Regions from separate parts of the Megasphaera jansseni genome, predicted to be linked through region 1. Evidence: riboswitches for the same ligand, from Rfam matches in the RefSeq annotation. Region 1 holds a riboswitch; the other holds the start of a gene.
The links. Region 1 has a riboswitch for FMN ahead of ACE418_RS05445 (bifunctional 3,4-dihydroxy-2-butanone-4-phosphate synthase/GTP cyclohydrolase II). Riboswitches for the same ligand answer to the same signal wherever they lie in the genome.

Region 1 (7,451 bases):
CGTTGAAATAAGGCGTATGAGGCGGTACGAGCTTGATCTGGACTGGCCACTGGCTCAGGCGGGAAATAGACGGTCCGGCAGGGATTTCACCAGCGCCTTTCGGTGTGTCCGCGAGGCGGCGGGCCTGGCTGCCGGGACAGCGGCCGGTGTAGACTCTTCCCTGAGCGGCCATGTGCTGCTTTACGGCTTCTTCGTCATAGGCAGCGGCTTCGCGTTCAACAAAGGTGATGGCATCCGTCGGGCAATGGGGCAGGCAGTCGCCCAGACCGTCGCAATAATCATCGCGCATGAGGCGGGCCTTGCCGTCGACCATGGCGATAGCCCCTTCGTGACAGGCCGTGGCGCAGGCGCCGCAGCCATTGCATTTTTCCGAATCAATCTGTATAATTTTACGTATCATAATTTCCTCCATCGTGTTACATGAATCAAACTGGTTTGGGACCTTTATGGTCTTAGTATACCCTATGGAGCGAGAATTGGCTGTTGTTTTTCCAACTATTATCTTTTCTTGGGAGGTCTTTCCATGGAACAATATCTGTCCCTCATTGAAACGTCGCCGCTTTTCCACGGCGTGGCCGAAGCCGATGTCCTGCCGCTCTTGCAGCGCTTGAAGGTGCGTAAGAAGAAATATGAGAAAGGAGAATTCCTCTTTTATTCCGGCGATGCCGTCCCCTATATCGGCCTGGTCCTGGAAGGGGCGGTCCACATCATCCAGGAAGATTACTGGGGGAACCGCAATATCCTTTCCCAGATTCCGGCAGGCTTCTTTTTCGGCGAAGCCTTTGCCTGTCTGCCCGACTCGCCGGCGACAGTCGATGTCGTCGCCGCAGCGGATACGGTCATCATGCAGATCTATGTCGGCAACGTCCTCCATGCCGGTCAGGTCCTGACACCGGCTCAGGCCCGTTTCATGGGCAATCTCCTGGCCCTGATGTCTGAAAAGAACCGCCTCCTTACGGAAAAGATACGCTACCTGACCCAGCGCTCGACGCGCCAGAAAATCATGCTCTATTTGTCCGACCTGGCCCGGAAAAAAGGGAAGTCCACCTTCATCCTGCCCTTCAACCGCCAGCAGATGGCCGACTTCCTCTCCGTCGACCGCAGTGCCTTGTCGGCCGAACTGAGCAAGATGAAAAAAGAAGGCCTCATCGATTACCATAAGGACAAATTCACTTTGCTGCAATAGAACCATTAAGGAAAATGGCGGGCCGCCTTTACAGGACGGCCCCTACGAACTACGAACCACATGCTGAAAGAGCAACCTCTCAGTCAGCTTCGCTGACAGCTCTCCTATAAGGAGAGCCACTAACCACTAACCACTAACCACTAACCACTAAAAAAGGCGCTGTCTTCATGGGACAGCGCCTTTTTTCCTCGCTTTTAATGCAAATGGGGGAGGATGTGGCCCATTTTATTCTTTTTCGTTTCCAAGTAGAATTCGTCGAATTTCTGCGGTTTCATTTCGATGGGGACGCGTTCTACGATTTCGACGCCGAAGCCTTCGAGGCCGTAGATTTTTTCCGGGTTGTTGGTGAGCAGGCGGATTTCTTTAGCGCCCATGTCCTGAAGGATCTGGGCACCGATCCAGTATTCGCGCAGATCCGGAGCGAAGCCGAGTTTTTCGTTGGCTTCTACTGTGTCATAGCCCTGTTCCTGGAGGACATAGGCTTTGAGTTTGTTGATGAGGCCGATGCCGCGGCCTTCCTGGCGCATGTAGAGAAGGATGCCCCGGCCTTCGGCGTTGATCTGCGTGAGGGCTGCTGCCAGCTGTTCACCGCAGTCGCAGCGGCGGGAGCCGAAGACGTCGCCTGTGAGGCATTCGGAATGGACGCGGCACAAGAGGTTCTTACCGTCGCCGATTTCCCCTTTGACCAGGGCGACGTGGTGTTCACCGGTCAGGTCGTTGACGTAGCCGTAGATCTTGAAATCGCCGTATTTCGTCGGCATCTTGGCGACGGCTTCGCGGATGACGTGTTTATCGTGGCGGCGGCAGTAGTTCTGGAGATCGTGGATGGTGATGAATTTCAGGCCGTATTCATCGGCGATTTTCCAGAGGTCCGGTGTGCGCATCATCGTGCCGTCATCGGCCATGATTTCGCAGCACAGGCCGACCTGTTTGAGGCCTGCCAGGCGCAGGAGGTCGACCGTAGCTTCTGTATGGCCGTTGCGAGTCAGGACGCCGCCGCGTTTGGCGACGAGGGGGAAGTTGTGGCCAGGACGGCGGAAATCTTCGGGACGAGCCGATTCTTCAGCACATTTGCGGGCTGTCAGGGCGCGTTCGACAGCGGAGATACCCGTCGTCGTGTCGACGTGGTCGATGGAAACGGTGAAGGCCGTTTCGTGGTTATCTGTATTTTCGCTGACCATCTGGGGCAGGCCGAGCTTATGGGCGTATTCGATGCTCATGGGCATGCAGATCAGGCCCTTGCCGTGGCTGGCCATGAAGTTCATGTTTTCTGTCGTGCAGTACTGGGCGGCGCAGATGAAGTCGCCTTCGTTTTCGCGGTCCGGGTCATCGGTGACGATGATGACGTGGCCGGCCTGTAATTCTTCCAATGCTTCTTCGATGGTGTTGAATTTGCGTTTTTCTGTAGTCAAAATAAAGACCTCCTTAAAGTCTGTATTGTTGATAGTTTGGTGGTACTTAAAAAGCCCTGGCGGTAAGGCACAGGGCTTTGACATGCAAGGAAAGGCACGCTGAAAAGACAGCACGCCACATCTTCTTCCATCCAGACTATACTGTCGGTTTTGGAATTGCACCAAATCACGAGCCAATGGCTCCTACGCCGTAGCGTTCGCGGACTATACCGCCGATCGGGAATTTCACCCTGCCCTGAAGATATACGTTTTATTCAGTTCTGTTATGTATTATACACGGTAGCAGCGATTTTTGCAAGTTAGTCGACGTCGAAGATTTTCCCCGGGTTGAGGATGTCGTTCGGATCGAGGGCCTTCTTGATGGCTTTCATCATTTCCAGTTCGCCCGGATCGGTGAATTCTTCCATCAAGTGCTTGCGCTTGTAGCCGATGCCGTGTTCGCCGGACAGGCGGCCGCCGTGGGCATAGATGAACTTGTACAGTTCCTGCTGGTTGGCCTTGACCCGCTGGTCCCAGTCTTCATAGGTAGCGTCTTCGTTTTTGAGGATGTTCAGGTGGATGTTGCCGTCGCCGGCATGACTGGCGATGCGGGTGACTAAATGATATTTCTTGGCCAGGCGCAGGATTTCATCGAGGAGGGCCGCTTCCTGGTCAACCGGGACGACGACGTCTTCTTTGCAGACGATGAGGCTTTCGGCACGGACGGCTTCGGCAAAGGCCTTGCGGGCCTGCCAGATCTTGTTGTGGTCGGCGACGAGGACCGACGATGCCCCGTTTTCCGTGCAGACTTCGTCGAGGACGACGGCCTTGTCGTCCAGGTCGTCGTCACTGGTCCCTTCGACTTCGACGATGACGTAGTTGCCGTTGTCGCTGCCCTGGAGGCTTTCATTGAGGTATTTTTCGACGGATTTGATGGTGATGTTGTCCATGAATTCGACGCACGTCGGCGTGATGCCGGCCTTGATGATCTTGGTGACGACGCCCATTGCCTGGCGGCGGTCGTCGAAGATGGCCAGCAGGTCGAGGGCGTATTTCGGCTTGGGCAGGAGCTTCAGCGTCGCCTTGGTGATGATGCCCAGCGTCCCCTCGGAGCCGATGACCAGCTGGTCCAGGGAATAGCCTGTCGACTGTTTCTGCAGGCGCGCGCCGAGGTTGACGATGCGCCCGGTAGGATTGACGACTTCCACGCTGTATACCTGGTGGCGCGTCGTCCCGTATTTGACGGCCCGGTTGCCGCCGGCATTGGTGGCGATGTTGCCGCCGATGAAGCACGAATCACCGCTGCACGGGTCGCCGGCGTAGAAGAGACCTTTCTTTTCCGCTGCTTCCTGCAGGTCCGACGTGCGCACGCCCGGTTCGACGACGGCATAGAGACCGTCTTCATTGATTTCCAGGATCTTGTTCATCTTTTCCAGCGACAAGACGATGCCGCCGTATTCCGGGACGGCGCCGCAAGCCAGGCCCGTGCCGGCCCCGCGGGGGACGACAGGGAAGTGGCAGGCGTTGGCCAGCTTGATGATGGCGCTGACCTGCTGGGCCGTTTCGGCAAAGACGACGGCTTCGGGCATGTGGTGATAAGCCGGGTCGGTCACTTCGTCATGGGAATAGGGCTGCATGGCATCGGCGTCGGTGACGACGTCTTTCGGGCCGACGATGGCCTTTAATTTTTCCAGGATTTCTGTCGTTATTTTTTCATAGTGCATAAAGGTTCCCCCTCGGAATAAGATACAAATGTCGTGCCTCTATTATATATAACTACTGCTTATTTTAAAAGGAATTTTACAAAAAAACTTTATCTTGCCATCAAAGCACGGTATACTATAGAGTAAGACTTTTTTCAGTCTCTTATTCTTTAGAAAGGGTGATTGGGTGGAAACCAAGCAGTATCGCCAGCCTCGGCGCAGGAAGAAGCGCCGCAAGGTTCCCAGGAAGCGCCGTTCAGGGCTGCTCATCCGGCTCCGGCAGATAAGCTGGTACAATCTTATCCTCATAGCCATCGTCGTCGCCGGCTTCTATCTCATCGGCGTCCGCCTCTACCGGCTGTGGGAAATCCATGATGACATGAATCAGACCCTGCAGCAGGAACAGACCTTGCGCGACGAAAATCTCCGGCTCCGGGAACGGCGTGACAAGCTGAACGATCCCGATGAAATCGCCCGGGAAGCGCGCGAACAGTTCGGCCTGGCCAAGCCCGATGAAATTCCCTATAAGCCGTGATTCCCTATATTTTGTATTTTGATGATTGAATTTTTTGGCATTTATGAGTATAATGGCTGTATACGTTTAGCAGTAATGCTGATATTACAAGGAGGAAATTAAAACAGCATGACAATCGAAGTAGGCAGTGTGATGGAAGGTACCGTTACAGGAATCACAAAATTTGGCGCATTCGTAGAGCTTCCGGATAAGAAAGTAGGTCTTGTACATATTTCTGAAGTCGCTAATGAGTATGTCAAAGATGTAAATGATTTTTTGAAAGTTCGAGACAAGGTCAACGTCAAAGTGTTGTCTGTAGACGATAAGGGAAAGATCGCCCTGTCTATCAAACAGACCCAGCCGGCGCCGGAAAAGAAAGAATTCCGCCCGAAACGCGATTTTCGGCAGAAACATGAATTCCGCCAGCATAACGGCTTTGATTCGCGCCGTTCGTCGGGCTCGCTGTCTTTTGAAGACCGGCTCAGCAAATTCCTGAAGGAAAGCGATGAACGCCTGATGGATTTGAAGCGCAATACGGAATCGAAACGCGGCGGCCGCGGTGCGCGCCATGCTGATTGAGTGCGTATTGAATAGCGGAAGGTAAAAAAAGAAGGGCGCTGTTGCACAAAGACAGCGTCTTTTTACGTTTATGGAAAGGAGCAGATATGGAGTATCAGAAGTATGCAGTCATCGACATCGGCTCCAACTCCCTGCGCCTCATGACAGGCTGGCAGGAAGTCCCGGGCACGTGGATCTTTTCGCCGAAAGAACTGGCGACGACGCGGCTGGGAAAAGATATCGATGAAACACATCATTTGTCACCGGCAGGGATGGAAGCGTCCTTTGCGGCCATGGAAGGCTGGAAAGCGCAGCTGACAGGCGTCCCGGTCTGTGCGGTAGCGACCAGTGCCGTCCGCGAAGCCGTCGACGGCCAGGCCTTCCTGGCCGAAGTGCGGGCCCGCTTTGGCTGGCACTGCCGGGCCATTTCGGGCCTGGAAGAAGCATCGCTCAGTTTCACCGGGGCCACGGCTTCGCTCAGTCCCGATGTGATGGCTGCCGTCATCGACATCGGCGGCGGCAGCAGCGAAGTCGCCGTCGGCCGCGGCGGCGACCTGTGCTGGTCCCACAGCTACCCCATGGGGGCTGTGCGCTTCACACGGGGGGAAGTCATGAGCCATCAGGCTGTCGCCCATCTGGAAAACCGCTGTCATCAGGAATGGCTGCCCATGCAGGTCCAGCCGGACCTGCTCATCGGCGTCGGCGGGACGCTGACGACCTTGGCGGCGATGGATTTGCAGCTGGCCGTCTATGATGCCAAGAAAGTCGAAGGTCATCGCGTTTCCTATGAAGCCCTGTGCGGCCACATCGAACGCCTCCAGGCCATGACGCCGGAAGAACGGCGCCACGTACCGGGTCTGCAGCCCAAGCGCAGTGATATCATCGTCGCCGGCCTGCTTATTGCCAAATCCTTTCTCCAGCGCTATCACATCCCGGCCATCACCGTCAGCGAACGGGATCTCATGGAAGGCGTATTTTTCCGCCATTCCTTCCATGATGCGGCCTGGAACTCCCGGGATCGCCAGTCGTGACCCTCGTCGGCCGCGTAGACGATTACGGCAGGCAGCACGGCCTGTGGCAGCCGGGCAGTGCCATCGTCGTCGCCTGTTCCGGCGGTCCCGATTCATTGGCCCTGCTGGATATACTGAGCCGCCTGGCCCCGTTATATAGGCTGACTTTGACGGCCTGCTACGTCCATCACGGCATCCGCCAGGCTGCTGATGGGGAAGTCGGCCTGGTACGGCGCGAAGCCGTGCGCCGCCATTGCGGCTTTGCCTGGCAGTACGTCGACGTGCCGGCCCTGGCCCGGCAGGAAAAAGCTTCCGAAGAAGCTGTCGGCCGGCGCGAACGCTACCGCATCCTGCGGGAAACGGCCCGGGCCTGCGGCGCCGACCGCATTGCCGTGGCCCATCACGCCGATGACCAGGCCGAAACGGTGCTGCTCCATCTCCTGCGCGGCAGCGGCCTCGACGGCCTCTGCGGCATGGCTCCCCGGCGGGGCGACATCATCCGGCCGCTCCTGACGCTGACCAAGGCGGAGCTGGCGGCTTATGCCGCAGAACGTCAGCTTCCGGTCTGTCACGACGAAACCAATGACAGCCGGCGCTACGGCCGCAACCGGATACGGCTGGATCTGCTGCCGCAGCTGCAGGCCTATAACCCGGCCATTACGGCAGATTTGAACCGCCTGGCCGATATCGTCAGAGCTGACGAAGCCTTTCTGGACGACGCTGCCAAAGTGCGCTATGGGCAGCTCGTCCTTCCCGGAGCCGTGCCGGCTTTAGACAAAAAACGCCTGCTGGCCCAGCCGCTGGCCATGCAGCGGCGCCTCATCCGCCGCTTGTGGCAGGAAGCGACGGGCTCTCGTCAGGACCTGCCTTTTCATTATGTTGAAACCATACGGGACCTGGCCGCCAAAGGAGCTGGGAAACAGTTCCAGTGCGGCCGGGCCTGTGCTTATACGACCCGGACAGCCCTCTGCCTGGGGCCTGCCGTTCCCCGTCGGGGACGGCAGCGGTAATTCACTTTTTCACGGAGGAAAACAAGATGCATCAGGATATCAAAGAAATTTTATTGACAGAAGAACAGATCGCAGCCCG
Region 2 (7,451 bases), on a different contig from region 1:
TATGAATTAATGTGTACCTATAACGAAACACCGTGAGAGGACGTGAGAATTTGGGCACATACGGTGAATCCAAAATCGGCCTGGTTCGGAAAGTGAATGAAGATTCCTTTTATATCAGCCATGAGAAAAACGTACTGGCCGTAGCCGACGGTATGGGCGGCTATGTAGGCGGTGAAATCGCCAGCAAGACGGCCGTAGAAGCGATAGCGTATTATTTCAAGAACTTTAGTTATGCAGCACCGGTACAGCTGGAAAAAGCCATTCAATATGCGAATTCCAGCATCCTCAGCAAGACCTTGATCGACCCTTCGCTCAAGGGCATGGGGACGACCGTGTCCATGGTGACCCTGGCCCGGCATATGGCCTTCTGGGGCCACGTCGGGGACAGCCGCATCTACTTATACCGCGACGGGGAATTCACACAGATTTCCGTCGACCATACCATCGTCCAGGTCCTGCTCGACAAGGGCAAGATCACTGAAGAAGAGGCGATGGATCATCCCCAGCGCCATGTGCTGACCAGAGCCGTCGGCGTCGATGAGAACCTGGTCGTCGACAGCGGAGCCTTTGAAGTACAGCCGAAAGATCGCATCCTGATTTGTTCCGACGGCCTGACATCGTTCATCCAGAAACAGGAACTTTACGATGCCATCGGCGATTACCGCCGGACAGAGCGGGAAATCATCAATGATCTCTTTGCCCGTGTCTATGAAAACGGGGCGAAAGATAATATCACGGCAATTTTAACAACCATATAATCGGGAACGACTATGAAAGTGGTGGAATAGCTAAAAATGATTGGTCATATCTTAGATAACAGATACAAGATATTGGAAAAAGTAGGCACAGGCGGCATGGCCAGCGTGTACAAAGCACAGGATATCCTCCTGGACCGGATCGTCGCCGTAAAAATACTTCATTCAAAATACGGCAACGACCACGATTTTGTCGTCCGCTTCCGCCAGGAAGCCCAGGCGGCTGCCAAATTGTCACACCCCAATATTGTCAATATATACGACGTCGGCTACGATGAAAATGTCCATTACATCGTCATGGAATTCGTGCGCGGCGAAACGTTAAAAGAATATATCGAAAAACACGGCCACCTGCCGATCAACACGTCGATACAGATTGCCTTCGATATCGGCGAAGCCCTGGAAAATGCCCATGCCAACGGCATCGTCCACTGCGACATCAAGCCCCATAATATCCTGGTCACCGAGACCGGGCGCATCAAAGTCGCCGACTTCGGCATCGCCCGGGCCGTGAATTCCGTCGAAAACAGCGACCGTACGGTCCTCGGCTCGGTCCATTACTTTTCACCGGAACAGGCCAGCGGCGGCCATATCGACGAACGGACGGACATCTATTCTCTGGGTGTCGTCATGTACGAAATGATGACCGGCGTCGTCCCTTTCCAGGGCGATACGGCTATCAGCATCGCCTTGAAGCACGTCCAGGACGATATCCCCTTGCCGACGAAGTACAACCGCCGCATCCCGCGGCTGGTCGAACAGGTCATCTTGAAGGCCATGGCCAAGAACCCGGATGACCGCTTCCAGTCCATCGGCGAGATGATGTCGGAACTGCGCCTGTCCCAGGGCTTCATCAATACCAACGGTGCCCGGCCGATCATCAGCAAGGGCCCGTATAACTTCGGCACGCAGAAATTACAGCCCATCAAGGAAAAAGACCTGCCCGAAGAAGAACCGAAAGAAAAGAAGAAGAACCCCTTTACGCGGTTCATGGATTCTATCAGCAATCATTCGCAGAAAACCATCATCATCGGTATGCTCGGCGTCTTCCTCGTCGCCTTTGTCTGGGCCTTCTTTTCCTTTGGGAATTTTTGGAGTACCGAAGACATTACCGTCCCCGATGTGACGGGCAAACAGGTTGAAATCGCCAAGAAGATACTGAAAGATAAGAAACTCGACGTCTCCGTCAAGGAAGTAGAGAGCGACGAAGTGCCAGTCGGCGAAGTTATTTCCCAGACGCCGTCTGGCGGGGCCGTCGTCAAGGCCAACCGGACCATCTACCTGACCGTCAGCAAGGGCAATAAGGGCGAAGAAGTCCTCATACCGGACCTGCGGAGCCTGACCCTCGATGAGGCCGAAAAGAAGCTGAAGGAAATCGGCCTGTCTGTCGGCAAGGTGCGCTACAAAGAGAGCGCCCAGTATGCTGACGGGACCATCATCGACCAGGATCCGGAATCGCCGAAGAAAGTCGAAAAGGGGACGAAAGTCAATCTCGTCGTCTGCCGCAAGAGCGAAGCCGAAAAAGAAGCGGAAGCGGCCAAGAATGAAGCGCCCAATACGAGCGGCATGACCCTCGACGCGGCTGTGAAAGCCTTGGAAAGCGCCGGCTATTCCGTCGGCAGCGTGTCCAACCTCGATTCGTCGAAAGACAGCTCCCAGGCTGTCGTCACGGGTCAGACCTCGGAAGATGGCAAGGTCGTCAACTTGTCCGTTGAATATCCGTCGTCCCAGAGCAGCCAGAGCTCGCAGCAGAGCAGCTCCAGTAGTTCTGACGGCAGTGCCAATAACCAGGAACCGGCCGGGACGCCGCATTACGGGAAAGTCAACATCAGCGTACCGTCTGGCGCTTCCAGCCAGCACGTCCAAATTGTCGTATCCGACGACAATGGTTCGCGCGTCGTCTATGACCGCAATCAGGCCGGCGGCGACAACATCTCGAAGAGCGTCAGCGGCACGGGCAAGACGAGAGTCAAAGTATACATCAACAATTCGTTAGTACAGGACCAGTATATCTAAGGGGAGGAACATGACAAAAGGACGCGTCATCAAGAACTATAACGGCTATTATTACGTCGATGTCGGCCGGGAAGGGCTCATCGAGTGCCGGCGCCGCGGCAAATTGCTGAAAGCGAAGATCCTCGTCGGCGACGAGCTGGAAATCACCGAACTGGGCCAGGACAAGGGCGTCATCGAAGCCCTGCTGCCCCGGCGCAACCAGATACGCCGGCCGGCCGTAGCCAATATCGACCAGCTGCTGGTCATCATGGCGGCCCAGTCGCCGGACCCGAACCAGTTCCTCGTTGATAAGATGCTCATGACCTGTGAATACGGCGGCATCCATCCGACGCTGTGCTTCAATAAGTGCGATTTGGACCGGGAGACGGCCGAATCCTATAAGGCCTTTTATGAACGCTGCGGCTACGACGTCTATCTCGTGTCGGCCAAGACCGGCGAAGGCCTCGATACGCTGCAGAATCTTTTGCCGCACCGCATGACGGCCTTTGCCGGCCCGTCAGGCGTCGGCAAGTCGAGCCTGTTGTCCCGGATTCTGGGCCGGAAAGACTTGTCCGTCGGCGCCGTCAGCGAAAAGATTAAGCGCGGCCGCCATACGACACGCCATTCGGAAATCATGCGCCTCGACAGCGATACGTACGTCGTCGACACGCCGGGATTCAGCTCTCTCGATTTCGAGCACCTCGACCCGAAGGAGGTCCTGCGCCTCTTCCCGGACATGCTGCCCTACAGCGGCGGCTGCAAGTTCTCGTCGTGCCTCCATTTGTCCGAACCGGACTGTACGGTCAAACAGGCCGTCGCCGACGGCCATATCCAGAAAGAACGGTATGAAACGTACTGTAAGATACTCACTTCCATTGCAGAAAGGAAACGATAGTCATGGTAACCATTTGCTCATCTATATTATCGGCGGACTTCTCCCGCCTGGCTGAAGACATTCAGGACGTCGAACGGAAGGGGGCAGATTGTATCCATCTCGACTTGATGGACGGCCATTTCGTGCCCAACCTCACCTTTGGCGTCCCCGTCGTCAAGGCCCTGCGTAGCTGTACCCAGCTGCCCTTTGATGCCCACCTCATGGTAGAACATCCGGAAACCTATATCGACGGCCTGGCTGCTGCCGGCGTCCAGTACGTGACTGTCCACCAGGAAGCCTGCACCCATCTCGACCGGGTCCTGCAGCAGATCCACGAAGCCGGCATGAAAGGCGGCGTTGCCCTCAACCCGGCGACCCCGGTATCGACCTTGTCCTGCATTGCCGGGCAGCTGGATATGATCCTCATCATGAGCGTCAACCCTGGCTTCGGCGGCCAGAAGTTCATCCCTTATGCCGTCGATAAGATCCGCCAGGCCAAAGCCCTCCTGGAACAGGCTGGCAATACGACAGCCGTCATCGAAGTCGACGGCGGCGTCAACGCCAAGACGGTCCAGGCTGTCAAAGACGCCGGTGCCACCTTCCTCGTCGCAGGCAGTGCCGTCTTCGGCGCAGAGGACCGGGCCGCTGCCATCGCGTCCTTGCGATAAGGACTTGTATTTCTTCTTTTCATGTGCTAAAATCATACATGTAGTTCAAATGAATAAGGATAGTCTTTGAGGCAAGGTGAGAAAGCGGCGCTTTCAATTCCTGACCGGCGGTGACAGTCCGCTAACCCGCAAGGGTTGAACCGATGCAATTTCGGTACCGACAGTACAGTCTGGATGGGAAAAGACGACAGATTGTGTTTTTGTTGCGCTCAAAAGGCTATGGGAATCTTACGTCCATAGCCTTTTTTTATCTTGCGAAATCCGAATAGAAGGGAAGGAATACATTGGAACCGGCAGAGTATATGAAAAAAGCCCTGGAGCTGGCAAAGACCGCCCTGGGCTATACGACACCTAATCCTGCCGTCGGCTGCGTCATCGTCAAGGATGGCGAAATCGTCGGTACGGGATACCATCATAAGGCCGGCACGCCTCATGCCGAAGTATGGGCATTGCGTGAAGCTGGCGAACGGGCGAAGGGAGCTACGGTCTATGTGACCCTCGAACCTTGTGCTCATTACGGGAGAACGCCGCCTTGTGCTCGGACCCTTGTCGAAAAAGGCGTCGGCAAAGTCGTCATGGCCATGCTCGACCCCAACCCCTTAGTAGCTGGCAAGGGTGCGGCTATCTTGCGCAAAGCCGGCATCGCCGTCGAAGTCGGACTCCTGTCGAAGGAAGCGGCACAGCTCAACGAAGTCTTCATCAAGAACATGATGGTCCAGAAGCCGTTCATCGCCATCAAACTGGCCCAGAGCCTCGATGGCCGCACGGCTTCGCGGACGGGGAAATCCCAGTGGATCACCAACGAATGGGCCCGCAGCTATGGCCACTACCTGCGCTCCATCTATGACGGCATCTTAGTCGGCATCAACACGGTCCTGACCGACAATCCGCTCCTGACCAGCCGCATTGAACGGCCCGGTCAGGACGCGCCGCACCAGCCCGTGCGCATCGTCCTCGATACCCAAGGGCGGACGCCGCTGAACTCCCTCGTCGTCACCGATAAGACGACGCAGACGATTGTCGTCACGACGTCGCTGTGCCCGGTAGAAAAGATGAAAGCCCTGAAAGAAGCTGGCGTGCGCATCATCCTGGCCCCGCTTCAGGATGGCAAGACCATCTACCTGCCCGACGCCTTACAGCTCCTGCATGACGAAGGGCTGACCAGCATCCTCGTCGAAGGCGGCAGTACCATCCAGGGCAGCTTCTTCGATGCCCGCCTGGTCGATAAGATTTATGCCTTCATGGGGGACAAGGTCATCGGCGGGACCGGTGCCCTGCCGTCTGTCGGCGGCTATGGCGTCGATGAGCTCGATGAATGCCTGCCGCTGGTCTACGATTCGGCAGAACTCCATGATAATAATGTATTGATTACGGCATATAATGCCAACAGGGAGGGCGCCTATGTTCACTGGCATCATTGAGGAACTGGGGACGATTGCCCATATGGACCGCCGCCCCGATTCCATCCGCCTGACCATTCAGGCACATAAAGTATTAGAAGGCACGCAGCTCGGCGACAGCATCGCTGTCAATGGTGTTTGCCTGACCGTCACGGATATGACGGACTCGACCTTTTCAGCTGACGTCATGCATGAAACCATGCGCCGCTCGTCGTTCAGCACCATCAAGAGCGGTTCCAAGGTCAATCTCGAACGGGCCATGCAGGTCGGCGGCCGCCTGGGCGGTCACATCGTCAGCGGCCACATCGACGGCATCGGCCACGTCGCCCGCATCGCTACCGACGGCATTGCCCGGGTCATCACCATTTCCATCCCCAAGGAAATGGAACCGTTCATCGTCGAAAAGGGTTCTATCACCATCGATGGCATCAGCCTGACCGTCGTATCCGTCGGCAGCAGCCAATTTTCCGTTTCCATCATTCCCCATACCATGGCCAATACGACCCTCATGGATAAACATCCGGGCGCTATCGTCAACTTGGAAACCGATGTCATCGGGAAATATGTCCATAGCTTCACAGTCGGTCATCCGTCGCCGGCGTCTTCGGGCCTGACGATGGAAAAACTGCTGGAAAATGGATTTTAAGATAATATTTCAGAATAGGAGTGTTTTACAATGGTACAAGTCAAAGAAGGTAAATTAATCGGTTCTGGTGCGAAATTCGGTATCGTCGTCGCACGTTTCAACGAATTCATCTGCAGCAAGCTCCTCGGCGGCGCTTACGACGCTCTCCATCGTCATGGCGTCGACGACGCAGACATTACGACAGCCTGGGTCCCGGGCGCCTTTGAAATCCCCCTGATCGCCCAGAAAATGGCTGAATCGGGCAAATACGACGCCGTCATCTGCCTCGGTGCCGTCATCCGTGGGGCTACCAGCCACTATGACCTCGTCTGCGGCGAATCGGCCAAAGGCATTGCCCAGGCATCCCTCAAAACGGGCATCCCCATCATGTTCGGCGTCATCACGACCGAAAACATCGAACAGGCCATCGAACGGGCTGGCACAAAAGCCGGCAACAAAGGCTTCGACGTCGCTACCAGCGCCATCGAAATGGTCAACCTCATCAAAGAATTATAAAAGCAAGCGAAATCACAAAGGGCTGTCTCTCCAGGCGGATGCTGGGAAAGGCAGCCCTTGCTATAAACCGATGTTCAATCAGATGACAGGGGTGATAAGTCATGGCTTTATATGAAATTCATATGGAAAACTTTTCAGTTTTTTCGGATGGAAAAATTTCTTTGTCGCCGAATATAAATGTATTCATTGGAGCTAATGGAACGGGGAAGACGCAGCTGTTAAAAGCGGTATATGGGTGTTGCGAATTGACTGCAGACCATCGTGAAAATTTCCAGGCTTGTTTCCAGCTAAACGCTAAGACAAAATCATTGGCAAGGGATAAAAAGCAGAAAGTATGCCATTTTTCTCTTGCTAGTACGGATCAGGAGACTAAAATCATACCCCATCATCTTTTGGAATCTGATGATGCCGGTGTACAGACCATATCCTATGAGAATAGCCTTTTCACCCAAAAAATCAATGCCGTTTATTTACCAGTAAAAGATATGCTGACCCACTCGCGAGGGCTGTTAGCAATGGCGCATAAGTATAATGACTTTCCCTTTGATAAGACCTTGTTGGATAGTATCGAATGTGCCGGGCGTTGGGGGCTTAAGAAACCGTCTGCATTGGCAAAGA

Region 2: linked by a shared signal. The riboswitch ahead of ribD (bifunctional diaminohydroxyphosphoribosylaminopyrimidine deaminase/5-amino-6-(5-phosphoribosylamino)uracil reductase RibD) and the one ahead of ACE418_RS05445 (bifunctional 3,4-dihydroxy-2-butanone-4-phosphate synthase/GTP cyclohydrolase II) in region 1 are both predicted to bind FMN.

Annotation. Positions count from the first base shown of each region.
Region 1 covers NZ_JBHYRR010000010.1:31,150-38,600, reverse strand. The annotation lists gene ACE418_RS05455 (4Fe-4S binding protein) at 1-400, opposite strand, end outside; gene ACE418_RS05450 (Crp/Fnr family transcriptional regulator) at 524-1,186, shown strand; gene ACE418_RS05445 (bifunctional 3,4-dihydroxy-2-butanone-4-phosphate synthase/GTP cyclohydrolase II) at 1,381-2,598, opposite strand; FMN riboswitch at 2,714-2,845, opposite strand; gene ACE418_RS05440 (FAD-binding oxidoreductase) at 2,898-4,301, opposite strand; gene ACE418_RS05435 (FtsB family cell division protein) at 4,468-4,815, shown strand; gene ACE418_RS05430 (S1 domain-containing RNA-binding protein) at 4,924-5,373, shown strand; gene ACE418_RS05425 (Ppx/GppA phosphatase family protein) at 5,460-6,383, shown strand; gene tilS (tRNA lysidine(34) synthetase TilS) at 6,380-7,372, shown strand; gene hpt (hypoxanthine phosphoribosyltransferase) at 7,399-7,451, shown strand, end outside.
Region 2 covers NZ_JBHYRR010000003.1:7,298-14,748, reverse strand. The annotation lists gene ACE418_RS01645 (Stp1/IreP family PP2C-type Ser/Thr phosphatase) at 51-758, shown strand; gene pknB (Stk1 family PASTA domain-containing Ser/Thr kinase) at 795-2,771, shown strand; gene rsgA (ribosome small subunit-dependent GTPase A) at 2,782-3,645, shown strand; gene rpe (ribulose-phosphate 3-epimerase) at 3,648-4,292, shown strand; FMN riboswitch at 4,351-4,482, shown strand; gene ribD (bifunctional diaminohydroxyphosphoribosylaminopyrimidine deaminase/5-amino-6-(5-phosphoribosylamino)uracil reductase RibD) at 4,577-5,713, shown strand; gene ACE418_RS01620 (riboflavin synthase) at 5,694-6,338, shown strand; gene ribH (6,7-dimethyl-8-ribityllumazine synthase) at 6,369-6,833, shown strand; gene ACE418_RS01610 (AAA family ATPase) at 6,935-7,451, shown strand, end outside.